Regions from separate parts of the Arthrobacter sp. ISL-69 genome, predicted to be linked through region 3. Evidence: riboswitches for the same ligand, from Rfam matches in the RefSeq annotation. Region 3 holds a riboswitch; each other region holds the start of a gene.
What was found. Region 3 has a riboswitch for S-adenosylmethionine ahead of J7I79_RS02700 (DUF1737 domain-containing protein). Riboswitches for the same ligand answer to the same signal wherever they lie in the genome.
Positions count from the first base shown of each region.

Region 1: another riboswitch for S-adenosylmethionine. It lies ahead of J7I79_RS10850 (aminotransferase class V-fold PLP-dependent enzyme); the one in region 3 lies ahead of J7I79_RS02700 (DUF1737 domain-containing protein).
Region 2: another riboswitch for S-adenosylmethionine. It lies ahead of J7I79_RS12060 (O-acetylhomoserine aminocarboxypropyltransferase/cysteine synthase family protein); the one in region 3 lies ahead of J7I79_RS02700 (DUF1737 domain-containing protein).

Region 1 is NZ_JAGGPO010000015.1:221,034-227,549, forward strand. Features, by position in the region: gene aroA (3-phosphoshikimate 1-carboxyvinyltransferase) at 1-981, shown strand, start outside; gene J7I79_RS10840 (ribosome small subunit-dependent GTPase A) at 971-2,086, shown strand; gene hisN (histidinol-phosphatase) at 2,198-3,010, shown strand; SAM riboswitch class IV at 3,203-3,316, shown strand; gene J7I79_RS10850 (aminotransferase class V-fold PLP-dependent enzyme) at 3,351-4,778, shown strand; gene J7I79_RS10855 (class I SAM-dependent methyltransferase) at 4,842-5,615, shown strand; gene J7I79_RS10860 (metal-dependent transcriptional regulator) at 5,647-6,360, shown strand; gene J7I79_RS10865 (CrcB family protein) at 6,421-6,516, shown strand, end outside.
Region 2 is NZ_JAGGPO010000017.1:189,253-195,768, reverse strand. Features, by position in the region: gene hutI (imidazolonepropionase) at 1-46, shown strand, start outside; gene J7I79_RS12075 (histidine phosphatase family protein) at 76-756, opposite strand; gene J7I79_RS12070 (CPBP family intramembrane glutamic endopeptidase) at 850-1,617, shown strand; gene J7I79_RS12065 (VOC family protein) at 1,741-2,379, opposite strand; SAM riboswitch class IV at 2,538-2,653, shown strand; partial or broken gene J7I79_RS12060 (O-acetylhomoserine aminocarboxypropyltransferase/cysteine synthase family protein) at 2,694-3,672, shown strand; SAM riboswitch class IV at 3,810-3,925, shown strand; gene J7I79_RS12055 (homoserine O-acetyltransferase) at 3,938-5,089, shown strand; gene J7I79_RS12050 (MFS transporter) at 5,259-6,516, shown strand, end outside.
Region 3 is NZ_JAGGPO010000005.1:358,304-364,819, reverse strand. Features, by position in the region: gene J7I79_RS02720 (nuclear transport factor 2 family protein) at 1-240, shown strand, start outside; gene J7I79_RS24875 (methyltransferase family protein) at 387-833, opposite strand; gene J7I79_RS02710 (O-succinylhomoserine sulfhydrylase) at 1,097-2,305, opposite strand; gene J7I79_RS02705 (rhodanese-like domain-containing protein) at 2,306-2,716, opposite strand; gene J7I79_RS02700 (DUF1737 domain-containing protein) at 2,713-3,036, opposite strand; SAM riboswitch class IV at 3,050-3,163, opposite strand; gene J7I79_RS02695 (NtaA/DmoA family FMN-dependent monooxygenase) at 3,407-4,702, shown strand; gene J7I79_RS02690 (aromatic amino acid ammonia-lyase) at 4,707-6,293, shown strand; gene J7I79_RS02685 (PLP-dependent cysteine synthase family protein) at 6,296-6,516, shown strand, end outside.

The DNA of each region.
Region 1 (6,516 bases), on a different contig from region 3:
ACCGTATTCGACGGCGATCCGCACGCCCGCAAGCGGCCCATGAACACCATCATCGAGGCACTGGCTGCCCTCGGCGTTGAGGTCACTGCCGCCGACGGGACGAGGCCGACGTCGCTTCCCTTCGTAGTGGAAGGCACGGGCGAAGTGCGCGGCGGCCACCTGGTAATTGACGCGAGCGCATCATCGCAGTTCGTGTCGGCACTGCTCCTCGTGGGCGCGCGTTTCACCGAGGGCCTGCACCTGGAGCACGTCGGCAAGCCCGTGCCGAGCCTGGACCACATCAACATGACCGTGGCCGTTCTGCGCGAAGTCGGCGTGTCCGTCGACGATTCCGTCCCGAACCACTGGATCGTGGCACCCGGCTCCATCCGGGCGTTCGACCGCCGCATTGAACAGGACCTGTCCAACGCCGGTCCCTTCCTCGCCGCGGCGCTGGCAACCGGCGGCACGGTCCGCATTCCCAACTGGCCAACTCCCACCACGCAGGTGGGCGATCTTTGGCGCAGCATCCTGGCAGAGATGGGGGCCAGCGTCACGCTGGAGAACGGGACACTCACGGTCACAGGCGGGCCCGAAATCAAGGGCGCAGACTTCGCCGACACCAGTGAACTGGCGCCGACAGTGGCCGCCTTGTGCGCGCTGGCCACCGGTCCCTCACGGCTCACCGGCATAGCGCACCTCCGGGGCCATGAGACGGACAGGCTTGCCGCCCTCGTCACCGAGATCAACCGCCTGGGCGGGGATGCCGAGGAAACAGCCGATGGCCTGGTGATCCGGCCCGCGAAGCTCCACGGCGGCGTCGTCCACAGCTACGCCGACCACCGCATGGCGACGGCGGGGGCAGTCCTGGGCCTCGCCGTCCACGGAGTCGAAGTCGAAGACATCGGCACCACATCCAAGACCATGCCGGACTTCCCGCAATTGTGGGAAGCCATGCTGACGCAGCTTGGCCGGCAGACGGAACAGGCCAGTGGGGCGTAGCACCGGTTCCTGGGACGAGTCCGATATCCGGATCCGCCCAAACAAAAAAGGTACTCGTCCCCGGACCAAGGACCGGCCCAGCTATGACGACGCCGTGACCGGACGCATCATCACCGTGGACCGCGGCCGCTACACGGCTGTGGTCGGCGAGGATACCGGGAACGAACGCATTGTCATCGCGGCGCGGGCGCGCGAACTGCGCCGTTCGCCGGTGGTGGCCGGTGACTTCGTGTCCCTCGTCGGCGATGTCTCCGGCGAGTCGGACACCCTAGCCAGGCTCGTGAAGATCCAGGACCGCCACACGCTCCTGCGGCGCAGCGCCGATGACACCGACCCGATCGAACGGGCGGTGGTCGCGAACGCCGACCAGCTCGTAGTGGTCGTTGCCGCCGCCAACCCCGAACCGCGCACCGGTTTTATTGACCGCGCCCTGGTGGCGGCCTACGACGCCGGGATCGAGCCGCTGCTCCTCGTCACCAAGGCGGACGTCAAGGACCCCACCGAACTCCTGTCCAACTACAGGCACCTGGACTTCCCCGTGATCATCAGCAGGACCGCCGATGCGGCCGCCTCGGGAATCGATGCGCGCTCCGATGACGGGCTGTCCGCCCGGCTCGACGGCGACGCCGTGTCGCAGCTGCGTGCCCACCTCGACGGCAAGGTGACGGTCATGCTTGGCCATTCCGGGGTGGGCAAGTCCACCATGGTCAACGCCCTGACCGGCGCAGAGCGCGCTACCGGAGGCGTCAACGCCGTCACCGGGCGGGGACGGCACACGTCGTCGTCGGCACTGGCCCTGCGGATCAGTGACGCGCCCGCCGGGAGCTGGATTATCGACACACCGGGCATCCGGTCATTCGGCCTCGCGCACGTGGACCCGGACCGGATCCTCCGGTCCTTTCCCGATCTCGAACCCGGAACGGATGCCTGCGAACGCGGCTGCAAGCATGACTCCTCCGCCGTCAACTGCGGAGTGGACGCCTGGGTGTCCGAAGGGCACGCAGGGCCGTCCGGCGCAGCGCGGCTGGCGTCACTGCGCCGCCTGCTCGGCACCGATCCCCGGATGGACGCTCAGGAAGCCAAGGAGCTCGGCATTGTTTCGTAGCGCCGTTTCGCCGCCTGTGCCCGCGGCCACGCCACGGTGCGGGTTCACGGGCAGCACGGTGCAGGACGTGGCCTCCCAGCCGGCCGGCCGCAGAGACGGTAGTTTGGAAGCATGACCCAACCCGCTTCGAGCTACAACGATGACCTGCGCCTCGCCCATGTCCTGGCCGACTCTGTTGACTCCCAGACCATGAGCCGTTTCAAGGCGCTGGACCTTCAGATTGAAACCAAACCGGACCTTACCCCGGTCACGGATGCTGACAAGGCAGCTGAAGAATCCATCCGCGGACAGCTCTCGCGCTCCCGTCCGCGCGACGCCGTCCTCGGCGAAGAGTTCGGCAGTTCCGGGCATGGTTCCCGCCGCTGGATCATCGATCCGATCGACGGCACCAAGAACTTCGTCCGTGGCGTGCCTGTTTGGGCCACCCTGATTGCCCTCGTGGATGAGGGCGAACCCGTGGTTGGCCTGGTCAGCGCGCCGGCACTGGGCAAGCGCTGGTGGGCCGCGAAGGGCGCCGGCGCCTACATGGGGCGGTCGCTTGCTGCGGCCACGCGACTGAAGGTCTCGAACGTGTCCGAGCTTTCGGACGCTTCACTCTCCTACTCGAGCTTGGGCGGCTGGAAGGAACGCGGCAACCTGGACGAGTTCCTCGGCCTCACCGAGGAGGTCTGGCGGACCCGCGCCTACGGCGACTTCTGGTCCTATTGCATGGTGGCCGAGGGTTGCGTGGACATCGCGTGCGAGCCGGAGCTGAACCTCTACGACATGGCCGCGCTGGTGCCGATTGTCACCGAGGCGGGCGGCCGCTTCACGTCCTTGGAGGGAGTGGACGGCCCCTTCGGCGGAAACGCCCTGGCCACCAACTCGATCCTCCACTCCGAAGTCCTCAAGCGGCTGAACCCGGACCTCGACGACCTCCTCTGACCGGTGCACCGCGCTGGAACCCGGTGCGGACGCTTAGACGGACTGCAGAATAAACGACGGCGGGCACCCCTCCCAAGGGGTGCCCGCCGTCGTTTATTCGGCTGGAACCCGCTTCTCCCGGCATGCGTAACAAACGGCTTAATAATTGGCGTGGCTTTCCCGCGGCGCCGCGAATGTCCTAATCTCGAAACAGGTCACGAGTGCCAGCGCGAAACCCCGGTTTGCTGGCCGGCAACCCTCCATTCGCGGTGGGGTGCCCCGGGTGACGACCAGGCCGGTCCGGAACGGACCCGGCAAGCGCGGATCCCCGGAGTGAGGGGTCCTTTACAGTGAGGTCCCCATGACTACTGCCACTTTCCCCGCAAACCCCGGAACCACGTCCGCGACGGCCGCAGGCCTCCTCGACGAACGCTTCACCATTGCCAAGCGGCCGCTCTCGGCCGTCACCGGTGCCGAGATCCAGGCTCCGCTGATCCAGGGTGGCCACGTCCGCTACGCGAACCTGGACTATGGAGCGTCCGCTCCGGCCCTGTCCGTCGTGTCGGCCTACCTGAACGAAATCCTGCCGTACTACGCCAGCGTTCACCGCGGCGCCGGCTACGCCTCGCAGATCAGCACCTCGGTGTACGAAAACTCCCGGAACATCGTCCGCGCATTCGTCGGCGGGAGGACTGACGATTCCGTCATCTTCACCAGGAACACCACGGACTCCCTGAACCTGCTGGCGGGCTGCCTGCCCGTGGCAGACGGCCGCCACACCGGTGAGGTGCTGTATCTCGACATCGAACACCACGCCAACCTGCTCCCCTGGCAGGGTGTGCCGCACCGCAGCGTTGTTGCCGCTCCCACGCTGAGCGCCACGCTCGAGAACCTGCGCTCCGAGCTCAGCCAGGGCGACATCAGCCTGCTGGCCGTAACGGGCGCCTCCAACGTCACCGGTGAAATCCTCCCTATCCGCGAGCTGGCCGCGCTGGCCCACGAACACGGCGCAAGGATCGTTGTGGACGCGGCACAGCTGGCCCCGCACCGCCGCATCGACATCGCGGCGGACGACGTCGACTACCTCGCCTTCTCGGGCCACAAGCTGTACGCGCCGTTCGGCTCGGGTGTCCTCGTGGGCCGGCCGGACTGGCTCGACGCCGGCACACCCCACCTTGCAGGCGGCGGAGCCGTCCGTGAGGCCCGGCTGGACTCCGTCAGCTGGGCTACCGGACCGGCGCGGCATGAGGGCGGGTCGCCCAACGTCCTTGGTGCAGCCACGCTGGCCCGCGCCACGCAGGTCATCGGTGCGCTGGACCAGGAGCTGTGGCACGCCCACGAGACCGCCATCAGGTCCTTCCTCGTTGAAGGCCTGCGGAAGATCGACGGCGTTACGGTCCACCAGATCTTCAGCGACACCGACCAGGCAACGGACACCATCGGCGTGGTCAACTTCTCGGTCGAGGGCTACGACGCTGGCCTCGTGGCCGCCTACCTTTCCGCGGAACACGGTGTTGGCCTCCGCGACGGCCGCTTCTGCGCCCACCCGCTGCTCAAGCGCTTGGGCCTTCCGTCCGGTTCGCTGCGTGCAAGCTTCGGCGTCGGGTCCAGGCTGGAGGACGCCCAGCGCCTGCTGGCCGGCATCGAGGAACTCCGCCGGACCGGTCTCGGCTGGGACTACGTGGTGGACTCCGGCCGCTGGGTGCCGGCCAACGACACCCGCAGCTACCCGGACTGGGCACCCAACACCCCCGGCACCGCGGGAGCAGCACCCTGCACCGAAGACTAAGGGCCCGGCGTTTGCGGTAAATTCGAGGGGTAAGTAATCCAGCCTGCCCGAAGGAGACTGCACGTGGCACGGGGAGGCCCCAAACTGCACCACCAGCGCCGGTATGAACTCGGACAGAGCTTCCAGGACGGTGGTGAGCGCTATGACCGTGTCCGTCCGGGCTATCCTGCCGATTCCGCGGACTGGCTGATCCGAAGCGTCAACGGGACAGGCGGGGCCGCCAAGGCCGCCGACATCGGAGCCGGGACGGGCAAATTCACCGCCCTGCTGGTGCAGCGTGGTCTCGCGGTCTCCGCAGTGGACCCCTCACCGGACATGCTCGGCCAGCTGCGGCTCGCCCTGCCGGGTGTTCCCGCGGCGGAGGGCACCGCAGAGGCGACCGGACTCGCTGACAGTGCGTTCGACGTCGTAAGCGTTGCCCAGGCGTGGCACTGGTGCGACCCCCTCCTTGCGAGCACGGAACTTTCCCGCATCCTCCGCCCCGGCGGCGTGCTGGGGCTGGTCTGGAACCAGTTGGATACGTCGGTCCCGTGGGTTCACCGGCTCTCCCGGATCATGCATGCCGGCGATGTGCACAAACCGGACTTCCGTCCCGCGATCGGGCCGGAGTTCACCGGGCTTGAGAGCCACCTGACACGCTGGAAAGATCCGGTGACCACCGAGGACATCGTGGAATTGGCGAAGTCCCGCAGCTATTACCTTGCCGCCGGTGAGGGCACCAGGGCCAAAGTCCGGGACAACCTGGACTGGTACCTCCACGAGCATCTGGCCCACTCGCGCGGGGACGTCGTCGGGCTCCCCTACCTGACCCAGACCTGGCGGGCGTTCAAAGCATGAGTCCTGCAGACAAAGCGGTAGGCTAGGACCCGTGAAGACCAGCGCGCCCTCCTCCTCCATCGAGGACTACGTCAAGGTCATCTACTCCTTCACGGAGTGGCAGGACAAACCCATCACCTCCTCGCAGCTGGCACAACGGCTCGGGGTCGCGAACTCCTCGGTCTCGGAAATGGTCCGCAAGCTCAAGGACCAGGGCCTGGTTGACCACAAGCCCTACAGCGCCATCACGCTCACAGCCGACGGCATCCGGCTGGCGCTGTCCATGGTTCGGCGTCACAGGCTCATTGAGACCTATCTCGTCCAGGAACTCGGCTACAGCTGGGACGAGGTCCACGACGAAGCCGAGCTCCTGGAACACGCCGTCTCAGACACCTTCATAGAGCGGATGGCCGGCAAGCTCGGCAATCCGCTCCGCGACCCGCACGGTGATCCCATCCCCGCAGCAGACGGCACCGTCCGCATGCCCCGCGCCCACCGTATGAGCGAGCTCGACGAGGGCCACACGGGCCGGATCACCAGGATCAGCGACGAAAACCCCGATCTCCTGCGCTACCTGTCCGCAGAGAAGATCAACCTCGATGCAGACATCGAAGTACTCGGCCGGAAGCCCTTCGGCGGCGCCCTCGTGGTCCGGATCGGCCCGGCGGGCGCCGACCGCGAATTCGACCTCGCCGATGAGGTTTCGTCAGCGCTGTGGGTACACAGCGACACGGGCCATGCCGGATGCCGGCTTGCGGACGCCTGAACGCGTGCCGCCCGAATGGATGCCACCTGTATCGGTACTGCCTGTAATGGTGCTGCCTGAATGAAGGGTGTCGCGGGTCCGGGTTGGCGCGCCTGGGCGGCGGTAGCCGTCGGGGCGCTCGTTGGGACGGAGCTCCGCTACGGCCTGGGCGCGGTC
Region 2 (6,516 bases), on a different contig from region 3:
CCCGCTGACCCACGCCGTCTGGCGGGCGGGCGTCCGCGCCCGCTGACAGCAGGGTCCGCGCTGGCGTCGGCGCGGCTAGAAGACCATGGGCGGGGCGTCCAGGACCGTCTCGTCCACGCGGCGGTCCACCCACTGGCTGAACGGCTTGTCCAGCTCATACTTGCCGACGTCCGTGCGCACCAGGGTCCGCACCTCGGCATTGTCCGGGTTGTTGAGGGACTCGAAATACTCCACGGACCAGTGGAACCAGCGCATGCAGAACAGGCGCATGGTGAGCCCGTGCGTCACGAACAGCGCGTTGGGGGCGTAGTTCGGTTTGGACCAGTGCCGGTGGAGTGTCTCCATAAAGGAGGAGATCCGGTCGTAGACGTCCGAGCCCGATTCACCCTCGCGGAACCGGTAGAAGAAGTGGCCGTAGGCGTTCCGGAGTTCCTTCTGGTCCTCGATCTCTCCGGCGATCTGGAAGTTCGCCCAGTCCTGTTCGCGGAGCCGGGGTTCCTCGATGACCCGCTCCACGAGGGATCCCAGGTTGAGCGCTTCGAGGCTCTGGTAGGCCCGGAGATAGGGCGAGACGTAAACACACACCCGCCGCCCGTCCAGTTCCCGCCGGACCTGCTCACCGGCGGCCTTTGCCTGTTCCAGACCGAGCTCCGTCAGCGGTATCCGGTAATCGGGCACCCGGTTATAAATGGAGGTGTCGGCATTGGCGGCGGACTGGCCATGCCGGATCATGATGATTTTTCCGGGCGCACTCATAAACTCCAAGCATAGGCCCGGCAGGGGAGCGGCCGCGGAGGGTCGGCACGCCGCGGACAGGAAAGAACCAGAAAGTGGAGGCAAGATAGGAACATGCTGGTTCCCTCCCGCCGTCGTCTGCGGATTGAAGTCTGGATTGTCCTGGGTCTGTCGCTGGGGCAGTCCGCCGTGTATTCGGTGGTGCAACTGCTGGACAAGCTGACGCGCGCACCCCTGGCGGAGGGCACCTCCACCCTTAACCGCTCGCAGAGCACCCGCGAATACTTCGACCTCACGTACCAGCTGTTGGACATTGTGTTCGCGCTGGTGCCGGTGCTGCTGGTGATCTACTTCCTCACCGAGCACCGGCCGGCAGGGGAGTCCGGTGCTTCGGCCTTCCGCAGACTGGGTTTCAACTTCGCCCGTCCCGGCAAGGACCTGCTGCAGGGGCTGGGCCTCGCCGCGCTGATCGGCATTCCGTCCCTGGGGCTCTACGCCGCCGGCCGGGCGCTGGGCATCACCACCGCCATCATTCCCAGCGCACTGGACGCCTACTGGTGGACCATCCCCGTGCTGATCCTGTCCGCCGTACGGCACGGCATCGTCGAGGAAGTCATCGTGGTGGGGTACCTGCTGGACCGGCTCGGCAAATTCGGCTGGAGCATGCCATTGGCCATCTTCGCCAGCTCCATGCTCCGGGGCAGCTATCACCTCTACCAGGGCTTCGGCCCCTTCATCGGCAACGCCGTGATGGGCGTCGTGTTTGCCTGGATCTACACCAAGACCCGCCGCGTTATGCCGCTGGTGATCGCCCACGCACTGCTGGACATCGTGGCCTTCGTCGGCTTCAGCCTCTTCGGCAAGGCCATCGGGCTGGGCTAGCCGTCCGTTAAAAGGATTCGGCCGCTATCGGTGGGTGACGTCCTTGGCACCCGCTGATAGCGGCCGAAGTTCAGGGGCAGCACGCTGCCCGTGGCCCGTAACGGACCACACGGTGGATCAGGATCAGATGATTACTGCCCCGGAGGCGGTTTCGAAAGTGACGGAGAGGATTCCCGGCGTCCCGTGCGGGGCGACCCAGTTCACTGCGACATCCTCCAGCGGCCTTTCCACCGGTTCGCCCAGCCACTCCGTGACCCGCTCCGCAGAGCCGGCAATGGTGAGGCTGGACATCTTGACGTTGCTTGGGTAGGCGTTGGACGGGTGAAGGTCCGGATCACCTTCCCACTTGAGCATGTACGGCACCTGCGGGTCCGCAATGAGGCCCAGGATGCCGATCTGCTTCCAGACGAGTTCGCGGCCGTCGGGGAACTTGCGGTTGCCGTTGACGGCTGAACGGCCCAGGCGTTCTTCGAACGGTGCCAGGTCGTCCACTTCGACGCACCAGCCCATCCAACCGCCGCCTGCTGCCGAGCGGGCCCGGACAGCCTGTCCGAAGGGAGCCTTGTCGGATGCCGGGTGGTCCAGGACCTCCACGACCTCCAGGTATTTGTGCCCGGCAAGCGGGATTATCATGTTGCGGGTGCCGAAACGGGGGTGCACCCCGCCCTTTACGGCTTCGACGCCGAGGGCGGACGAAATACGTTCGGTGGTGGCTGCCAAGCCATCCTGTTCACAGGCGTAAGAGACGTGATCCATGCGCATGCCCTCATCTTGGCACTTTGTGATGGAGCTCTCAGCTAAGGTTCCCCTAACCTTGATGGGATGTCCTCCCGGGCCGGCCTGAAGCGCACGAAATCGCACGGCTGACGTCCTTCGTCACAAAGCTGTTCGCGCATATTCACGTTCCTAGACTGGGCCCAGGTCATGAGCGCCAGCATTGAGCCCCGGCTTGCTGGCCGGCAACCCTCGTTCCGCGGTGGGGTGCCCCGGGTGAGGACCTGGCCCTCCGGCATCCGCCGGGCGGCAAGCGTGCCACCGGTGCCAGGGCGCTGCCGATCTACCAGACGACGTCGTTGGTGTTTCCGAGCGCCGAAAGTGCAGCCAACCGCTTTGCGCTGGCCGAGCTTGCGCCCATCTACACGCGGATCGGCAACCCCACCCAGGACGCCGTCGAACAGCGCGTGGCCAGCCTCGAAGGTGGCCCTGCAGCCCTCCTGCTCAGCTCGGGTCAGGCTGCCGAAACGTTCGCCATCCTCAACGTCGCCGAAGCCGGCGACCACGTGGTGGCCAGCCCCAGCCTCTACGGCGGCACGTACAACCTGCTGGCCCACACCCTGAAGAAGTTCGGCATCTCCGTGACGTTCGTGGAGGATCCGGACAACCTGCAGCAGTGGAAGGACGCAGTCCGGCCCAACACCAAGCTGTTCTTCGCCGAGGTGGTGTCCAACCCCCGCCAGGACGTCCTGGACATTGAGGGGGTCTCGCCCGCCGCCCATGAAGCCGGCGTGCCGCTGATCGTGGACAACACGCTGTCCACGCCGTACCCCATCCGGCCGCTGGAGTGGGGCGCGGACATCGTGGTCCACTCGGCAACGAAGTACCTTGGCGGCCACGGCAGTGCGATTGCCGGAGTGATCGTGGACTCGGGCAACTCACGTTGCCAACGCAGTGAGCGTCGCCGAATGGCTCGAAGCCCGGTCCGACGTCGAATCCGTCGCCTATGCGGGGCTGCCGTCCAGCCCCTGGTACGAGCGCGACCGCAAGTACGGGCCCATGGGCACCGGCGCCATCGTCTCGTTCAACATCGCCGGCGGGGCCGAGGCAGGCAGGCGGTTCGTGGACGCCTTGGAACTTCACTCCCATGTGCCGAACATCGGTGACGTGCGCTCCCTGGTCATCCACCCGGCGTCGACCACGAAAAGCCAACTGACAGCCGAACAGCAGGCCGTGGCGGGCGTGACGCCGGGTCTGGTCCGGCTCTCCGTGGGGCTGGAACACATCGATGACATCATCGCTGACCTCGACGCCGGTTTCCGCGCCGCCAAAGGCGCCTAAGGGAACGGCGGCGGCTGCGCGGGAGGGCCCGCCGCCGCAGTGCTGACCCCGTATGACTCCCGGCGCCTCGACGCCGGGAGTCATATTGGTGTCACAATCTTCGCCATTGCCGGGACGCATTTCGTAGACTCACTACAGGTCATGAGTGCCAGCGACAGCCCCGGCTTGCTGGCCGGCAACCCTCCTTCCGCGGCGGGGTGCCCCGGGTGAAGACCTGGCCTGCCGGCCAGTTGGCGGCGGGCAAGCGCGAAGAAGAGGTCCTCAGATGACGATTGCCGTCACCCGCAGCGGTGTACCCGAAACAAACGTTCACGAAGTGAAAACCAACACAGTTCCTGATGGCACCGTCAAGTTCCTGAGCATCGGCGGCCTTGACCTCGAAGCGGGAGGGCACCTGCCCGACGTTACCCTCGCCTACGAAACGTGGGGCACGCTGAACCCGGACCGCTCCAACGCCGTGCTGGTGCAGCACGCGCTGACCGGCAGCACCCACGTGACGAGGGGAGCCAGTGACGAGGAAGGCTGGTGGGAGCAGCTTGCCGGTCCGGGCGCGCCGGTTGATACCGACAAGTACTTCGTGATCTCCATCAACATCGTGGGCGGCTGCTACGGCTCCACCGGCCCCTCCACTCCTGCTCCGGACGGGAAGCCGTGGGGCTCACGCTTTCCCTTGGTCACCCTGCGGGACACGACGGCGGCCGAGGCGCGGCTGGCAGACGCCCTGGGCATCGGGAGCTGGTACGCGGTACTGGGCGGATCGATGGGCGGAGCCCGCGCCCTGGAATGGGCCGTCAGTTACCCGGACCGGGTCCGGCGCTGCGGCGTGATTTCCATTGGCGCCAGCAGCACCGCCGAGCAGATCGCCTTTGCCCAGGCACAGACCCTCGCCATCCGCCAGGACGTCAACTTCAACGGCGGCGACTACTACGGCGGCGCCGAGCCGGAAGCCGGCCTGGCCCTTGCCCGCAGGATTGCGCATATCACGTACCGCTCCGCGAACGAGTTCGAGACCCGCTTCGGCCGCAGTGCCCAGGGCGGCGAAGCGCCGCTCCAGGCAGTCTCGCTGGGGGATCGCGGCCGCTACCAGGTGGAGAGCTACCTGGACCACCAGGGCACCAAGCTGGTCCGGCGGTTCGATGCCAACAGCTACATCGCCATCACGGAAGCGCTCATGAGCCACGACGTGGTCCGGGGCCGCGGCTCGCTGACGGAGGCGCTGGCACAGTCCACGGCGGAGTTCTTCATTGCAGCCGTGGACACTGACCGGCTGTATTTCCCCGCGCAGTCCCACGAACTGGCAGCTGCGCTCCCGGGTGAAGTGCCGGTGCACGTGATCGAGGCGCCCATCGGCCACGACGGATTCCTGACCGAGATCGGCCAGCTCAACACCCAGCTTCGGCAGAACTTCTTCGCGTAGCCCGCCGGCTCAATGTGCATTTATGCAGAGCTGTCCTGCAGAAAAGGGCGTTGAGCCTGCGGCAATGTGAGCCCATACTCTAGGGGACCGACGCGTTGGTGGTGCACATCACACGCGTCCCTACGGAATGGTCCACATGGTGTCGACGGAGACGCCGAAGGAGTTCACAATGAGCACACAAAACTCTGCCGCAAGGCGCACGGATGAGACTGACGTCAAGGCCTCCGGGCTGAAGAAGGTGGTAACGGCCTCGATGGCCGGCACCGTTGTCGAATGGTATGAGTTCTTCCTCTACGCGTCCGCGGCCACCCTGGTCTTCGGCAAGATGTTCTTCCCCAATTCCGGCACGGAACTGGACGGGATCATTGCCGCCTTCGTCACGTACGCGGTGGGCTTCGTGGCCCGCCCCATCGGCGGCATCGTCTTCGGCCACTTCGGCGACAAGTTCGGCCGCAAGCAGCTGCTCCAGCTGAGCATCATCCTGGTGGGCGTCTCCACCTTCGCCATGGGCTGCCTGCCCACCTTCGCGCAGATCGGCTACTGGGCTCCGGCCCTGCTGGTGTTCCTGCGCTTCGCGCAGGGCTTCGCCGTCGGCGGTGAATGGGGCGGCGCCGTCCTGCTCGTAGCCGAACACAGCCCCAGCAAGTCGCGCGGATTCTGGTCCAGCTGGCCGCAGTCCGCCGTTCCCATGGGCAACCTCCTGGCCACCGGCGTGCTGTTCACGCTTTCCTCCACGTTGTCCTCCGCCGACTTCCTCGGCTGGGGCTGGCGCGTGGCCTTCTGGCTGTCCGCGGTGATCGTGATCGTCGGCTACTACATCCGCACCAAGGTCCAGGACGCCCCCATCTTCCTCGAGGCCCGCAAGGAAGTCACCGTGGAAAAGAAGGGTTACGGCGTTGCCGAAGTCTTCCGCCGCTACCCGCGCGGTGTCTTCACCGCCATGGGCCTGCGGTTCGCGGAAAACATTCTCTACTACCTTGTTGTCACGTTCTCCATCACCTACCTGAAGGTCGTGGTCCAGACTGACACGTCCAGGATCCTCCTCCTGTTGCTCGTGGCACACTTCATCCACTTCTGTGCAGTGCCCATGGTGGGCAAGATGTCGGACGCATTCGGACGCCGCCCGGTGTACATGGCGGGTGCGATCCTCGGCGGCACCTGGGGCTTCTTCGCCTTCCCCATGATGGACACCGGGAACGACCTCATCATCCTTGCCGCCATCACCATCGGTCTGCTCTTCCACGCGCTGATGTACGCCGGCCAGCCGTCCATCATGGCCGAGATGTTCCCCACCCGGATGCGGTATTCGGGCGTATCGCTGGGCTACCAGGTCACCTCGATCGTGGCCGGTTCGCTGGCTCCGATCATCGCCACCGCCCTGCTGAGCAGCTTCAAGTCCTCCACCCCGGTGGCGCTGTACCTGCTGG
Region 3 (6,516 bases):
GCCATCTTGGCCTATTTCGGTGAACTCGGCGCCCGTTCAGGAGGCAACCTGAAGGTGACCGTTGAGGAGATCATCGGAGGGGAAACAAGCACTGTTGCGGTGCAGCACAACCAGGCAGAGAGCGGCGGCCGGTCCCTGGACCAGGACGGCGTAATCGCATTCAGGGTGGCTGACGGCAAGATCACCGAGGGACGGGAGTTCTTCCAGGATACCGCCAAGGGCGACGCCTTCTGGGCATAGCCCCACATGACGGGCAGTGAGGGCGCCCATCGCGCCTTCCACTGCCCAGAACAGTGATGTTGTTGCCCAGCCCAGTGTTATCGCACGGCCGGTGTCACTGCCCGGCCCGGTAGTTTTGCACTTTTCGGAGCCGCCGCCTGCCATCATCAGGACCGGCCCTGCCGCTGTCTCTGAGCCGTCAAACATTCCCGGGTGCAGCTGGGAAGTCGTGGTCTTCCGCCCGTCGGGAAAGGCGACGCCGAAATGGAGGGCGCCGCCGCGGCCGCCCTCCGCATCCGCATCCGATGCACCCGAGCTAGGCCAACTGATCGACACCATCCTCGTCCACGGCTGACAAACGCAGGAATGTACCGCGGCACGGAGCGCTCGTAGCACCCGAACCTGTCGCTGAATTTGTCCGCCAGCAGCGACTCCTCACGGAGTACCTGCCGGTGGACCGCGGCGGCCGAATACGGGAGGGCGGCTATAGTCCACGCGTCATCCCGCACCAGGCCCATCCCTAGGTGAAGGAGGGACCATCCGACGTACATCGGGTTGCGGCAGAGCGCATAGGGCCCTGAAGCGACCAGCACGCTGGGGTCCGCCAGGCGCATCCCGCGGGCGGCTGCCCAAGACCAGCCGATTACGAAGCACCCCGCTGCCATGGCACCGAGGCCAATGACCTTTTGCCCGGCGAGGCGCTGCCCGCCGGCGTGTGGCCGCCGCGTGCCCGGCCGCCCGGTGCCCGGCGCAACGCGGTTCGTCCCGCCGTCCAGGCGCAAGGGCAGGACGCGCTGCAGCAGCAGGCCGGCGGCTATGCCTAGCAGGTTCTGCTCCGGTAGCGGAATATTCGAGGCCAGCGTCCGCCAGGACACGGCTAGATCCGCTTCAGTGCCTGTTCCAGGTCCCGGATCAGGTCGTCAACATCCTCGAGTCCTACCGAGAGACGGACCACACCGTCGCTCAGCCCGATGGCCGCACGGCCTTCCGGACCCATGGCACGGTGGGTGGTGGTGGCGGGGTGGGTGATGAGCGACTTCGCATCGCCGAGGTTGTTGGAGATGTCGATGATCCGCAGCGAGTCCAGCAGCGCGAAGGCGGCCTCTTTCGCCGTACGGCCCGCGGACGGCGACAGCTCCAGCGTGAGCACGGTCCCGCCGGCTTTCATCTGCTTTGCTGCCAGTTCGTACTGCGGGTGTGACTTCAGCAGCGGGTACTTGACCCAGCTGACGGCGGGCTGCTCTTCGAGCCATTCGGCCAGGCGGAGGGCCGAGGCCGAGGAGTGGTTGACGCGCAGCGCCATGGTTTCCAGGCCCTTGGCCAGTACCCAGGCGTTGAACGCGGAAAGCGCCGGTCCGGTGTGGCGCATGAGCTGCTTGACCGGGCCGTCGATGAACTCCTTGGTGCCCAGGATGGCGCCGCCCAGGACCCGGCCCTGGCCGTCAATGTGCTTGGTGCCGGAGTACACCACCACGTCGGCGCCGAGGTCGCCGCAGCGCTGGAGCAGGGGAGTGGCGAAGACATTGTCGACCACTACCGTTGCCCCTGCCGCATGCGCCAGTTCGCTGACCGCGGCGATGTCCACGATCTCCTGCATGGGGTTGGACGGCGACTCGAAGAACACGGCGGTCGTCGGCTCTGCCAAGGCGGCGCGCCACTGGTCCAGGTCCGGTCCGTCGACGAACACCGTTTCCACGCCCCACCGCGGCAGGATCTCGTTCAGGATGACGAAACACGAGCCGAACAGCGAGCGTGCAGCCACAACCCGGTCGCCGGCGGCGAGCAAGGCGCCCAGTGCCGTGAACACGGCGGACATGCCGGACGCCGTCGCGAAGCACGCCTCGGTGCCCTCGAGCAGCCGGAGGCGCTCCTGGAAGGTGGCCACCGACGGGTTGCCGTAGCGGGAGTAGACGAACCGTTCGTCCTCGCCCGTGAAGGCGCGCTCGGCAGCTGCCGCGGATTCGTACACGAAGCCGGAGTTCAGGAAGATCGGCTCGGTGGTTTCCTGGAAATTGGTGCGGTCAAGGCCGCCGCGGACAGCCTGGGTGTCGGGGCTCCAGCCGGCGGCATCGGGGTTGAAGGTCACTTAGTTCTTTCCGAGGTTGGTGGGCAGGCCGCGGTTCTTCCAGCCGTTGACGGTGCGCTCGCCCCAACGGTCCGGTTCGCCTTCGAAGCCTTCAAGGACGTTGTAGGCGGTGAAGCCAGCCTGCGTGGCGGCGATGGCTGCGGCGACCGACCGGGCGCCGGAACGGCAGAGGAACACCAGTTCGACGCCGGTGTCCTCCGGGGCCTGCTGCTTCAGCTGGTTGATGAATTCCGGGTTGGGGATCCCGCCCGGGAAAGTCCACTGGATAAAAAGGGGATCGTTTTCCGTGGCCTTGGTGTCCGGGATGCCGATGTGCGCCCACTCACCCTCGGTGCGGACATCCACGAGGACGGCGCCCTGTTCCAGTTTGGCCCAGGCGTCCTGGGGGCTCAGGTCTCCGGCGTAGCTCACGCGTGCCCCTCGAAAGCGTCGCCGGGGAACTCGACGTCGAAGTCCAGTTCGTCCACCGCAGTTGCCACGGCTGCGTCGGCAGTGGCGATGGCCGCGGGCAGGATCACGGCCTGCGCCACGATCACGCTGGCGCCGTTGAACGTTGCAGCCGGGCTCCCGTGCAGGACGTAGCCTTCGGCCAGCGCCGCGGAGATGCGCTCGCAGAACGAGCGGTCATCCGGGCCGGTGATCAGCCGGTACGCCAGTTTTTCCTGGGGCTGGTCCTGGGCAGCGGCAGCCGGGGCGGCGGCCGGAACCAGTTGGGCGGGGGCGTCAGACACGACGGGTCTCCTTCTCTCACGCTTGCAGCTCGAATATCGATATGCCGAGTATTCACCTGAGGCACCCCGCCGCGAAAGGGAGGGTTGCCGACCGGCCAGTCAGGGCTTGGCACCGGTTCTCATTACTCCCCAAAAACGTAGCACTTACGACGGCGGCCCGCACCGCCGTCGTCGTCATCTTCCGTAACGGGACCACGCGCGATGCGCCATTACGTCGGAGCTAATTGGGGGTGACTAACGGCCTGTACGTGACCCCGTGTTGCGGTTACAAATGCCAATGCGGGGAGGATAATGACGGGAGACGAACCGCTGTAACGCCGGATGAAATCAGGCAGCCGTGAACAGATCCAACGGGAATACAGTCAGTCCCATGCTGCACTTCGGTTGGTTTGTGGGTCACGGATTTGGCGTCCAAGGCTGGGGCGCCCCCGGTTACGGCATCGGTTACGACTGGAAAAAGCCGGCGCTCTACCAGCACGCCGTGCGGGAATTCGAACGGGCCGGGCTGGACCTGTTCATCATCGAGGATTCACTCACCGTGCCGGACACCTACGGCGGGAGCGCCAAGGTGTCGCTGGCCCAGGCGTCCTTCGCACCCAAGCACGATCCGCTGGCCCTGGTTCCGTACCTGCTCTCCGCCACGGAACACCTCGGCATTGTTCCCACGGTGAGCGCGTCTTTCTACCCGCCGTTCACAGCTGCGCGGCTGCTGGCGACGCTGCAGCACTTCTCCAACGGGCAGCTGGGCTGGAACGTGGTGACCTCCGGCAGCGATCTTGCCGCGCAGAACTACGGCCTGGACCAGCAGATCGAGCATGACCTCCGCTACGAGAAGGCGGAGGAATTCGTGGACGTGGTGCGCAGGCTCTGGCGCAGCTGGGAGCCGGACGCCATCCTGGAGGACGCGGAAGCGGGCGTGTTCGCGGACCACACGAAGGTCCACCCGATCAACCACGACGGCGAGTTCTTCAAGGTCCGGGGGCCGCTGAACACCGCGCCGCTGCCCGAGGAACCGGTGCTGGTCCAGGCCGGCGCGTCCCCGCGGGGCAAGGCGTTCGCGGGCGGCAACGCCGACGTCGCCATTGCCCTGGCGAGGGGTGTGGACGGCATGAAGGCGTACCGCGATTCGATCCGCGCCGAGGCAGCCGCGGCCGGGCGGAACGCCGACGATGTCAAGGTGCTGTACGTCCTCAAACCCACCGTGGTGGGTTCCCGCGCCGAAGCTGAGGAGCTCCGGGAGCAGCGCCGGCAGCTCACGCAGCGCGACATCGACAGCCAGCTGAATTCCATCTCCTACCTCTCCGTGATCGACTTCAAGCAGTTCGACCTCGACGCCCCGCTCCCCGAACTCACCACGAACAGCAACCAGGGCACCCTGGACCATTTCGCCAAGGCCGGTCCGCCCGGGTCCACGCTGCGCCAACTCCTGCAGGCCCGCAGCGGCGGCGCCGGGGACAGCATCATCGGCACCGCCGAAGAGATTGCGGACTACCTCGAGGAGACTGGGGCGCAGGTGGGCGGGGACGGTTTCCTGTTCTCCGGCTTCGTGGACCCGGCCACGGTTCACGGGGTGCTGGACCGCCTGGCGCCGGTGCTGCGGCGCCGGGGGCTGCTCCGAACAAGCTATGGTGACGGCGGCTTCCGCCGGAACCTGCGCGACTTCTAGGCCCATGGGCAACGGCAGCGGCAACTTCCTGATCGGCACGGCCCACCTGCGCGCCAGGGACGTCGCGGAGGCAGCGGCCGATCCGGCGGTGAAATTCGTCCTGAGTACTGACGCCCTGGGGCTGATCGGGCTCTCGCGTGAGGTGGTGCAGCAGGCCATCGAGTCCGGCCACCGCGTCTACGGCCTCAACACCTTGCTGGGTTCCGGGCGTGACACCGCTGTAGAGGACACATCGATCCTTGCCTACCAGGTGCAGGTGGTGCGGTACCACAACAGCGGTGTGGGCGACCCCCTGGACCGGGACGAGGTCCGGGCCGTTATGCTGGCACGGCTCGTGGGCTTCAGCCGCGGCGGCTCCGGCGTCCGGCCCGAAACTGCCCGCTTCTATGCCGAAATGCTGAACAGGGGAGTGGTCCCCGCCATCCCGCGCGACGGGTCCGTGGGTTCGGCCGACCTGACCCACCTCGCCGCCGTGGCCGCCGTCGCCATCGGGGAAGGCCAGACGGTGGCGCCGGACGGGAAGCTGGTGCCCGGCGGGCAGGCCCTTGCGGACGCCGGGCTGGCGCCGCTGGAACTGGCACCCGGCGAGGCCCTGGCCCTGGTCAGCTCCAACTCCTATTCGATCGGGGTGGGCGCGCTGGTGCTGCACCGGATCCTGCGGCTCGCCGATCTCGCGGACATCGCGCTTGCGCTGTCGCTTGAGGCAACGGCAAGGCACGACGGCGGCGGCAACCTCAGCCCGTTTTCGCCGGCGGTGCAGGCGGCCAAGGCGGTAGACGGCCAGGCGGTCACGGCAGGCAATGTCCGGCGGCTGCTCGAGGGCGGATGGCTGGAGGACCCGACGCGGGAGGCGTCAGTGCAGGACGCGCTCTCCTTCCGGGCCGCACCCCAGACCCACGGAGCTTTCCGGTGGCAGGCTACCGCCTTGGAAGACGCCCTGGAGGTGGAGCTCAACGGCCGCGGCGACAACCCCCTCACCGATCTCGGCTCGGGGCGGATGGTGTCCGGCGGGAATTTCCAGCCCATGCAGCTTGCGCTGGCGTTCGAAGGCCTGCGCCTTGGGCTGGCCCATCTGGGAATCAGCAGCGAACGGCGGATCGCCAAGCTCTACCCGCCGCAGCGGCGCATCCGCCAGCGTCACCTCGAGGCCGCCAGGAACGGTGCCGCGCTGGAACCGGAAGAGCTGCCAGGTCTGCTCTGGTACTCGGCAGCCGGCCTGCTGTCCGAGCTCAAGGTCCTCGCTGCGCCGGCGACCCTCGGGGCGCCCACGTTGTCCGCGGATATCGAAGACCACTCAACGCTGGCTCCGCTGGCACTCCAACTCCTGGAGCGCTCCGTGGACGCGGCTGAAAAGCTACTCGCCATCGAGGCACTCACGGCCGCGTACCTGCTGGGCGGGGCCGAAGCGCGGGCGGTGCGGCCGCTGGGGAAGGGGACGGGCGCCGTCGTCGAGCGCCTTTCGGGCCTGCTGGCCCGGCACCTGCCGGCGGCGGCGCTGGTGGAAGAGGCGCGCATCGAACTGAACGGCGCCGTGGGAACCGTGCTGGGCCGTGCCCTGAACGGTGACCACAACGGCGGGGCGGAAAGGTAGCCATGAGCACAATGACAGGCAGGCACGCGGTTCAGGAAGCTGATGTTGCGGCGGACGCCGCGGCCGTCCTGGCGCAGGTGGGAAACACGCCGCTGGTGCCGCTGAACGTCCTCAGCAAGGGCCTGGGCAGCACCGTCTACGTCAAACTCGAATCCGACAATCCCGGCGGCTCCATCAAGGACCGGACGGCCCTGAGCATGGTCCGCGCCGCTGAGCGCAGCGG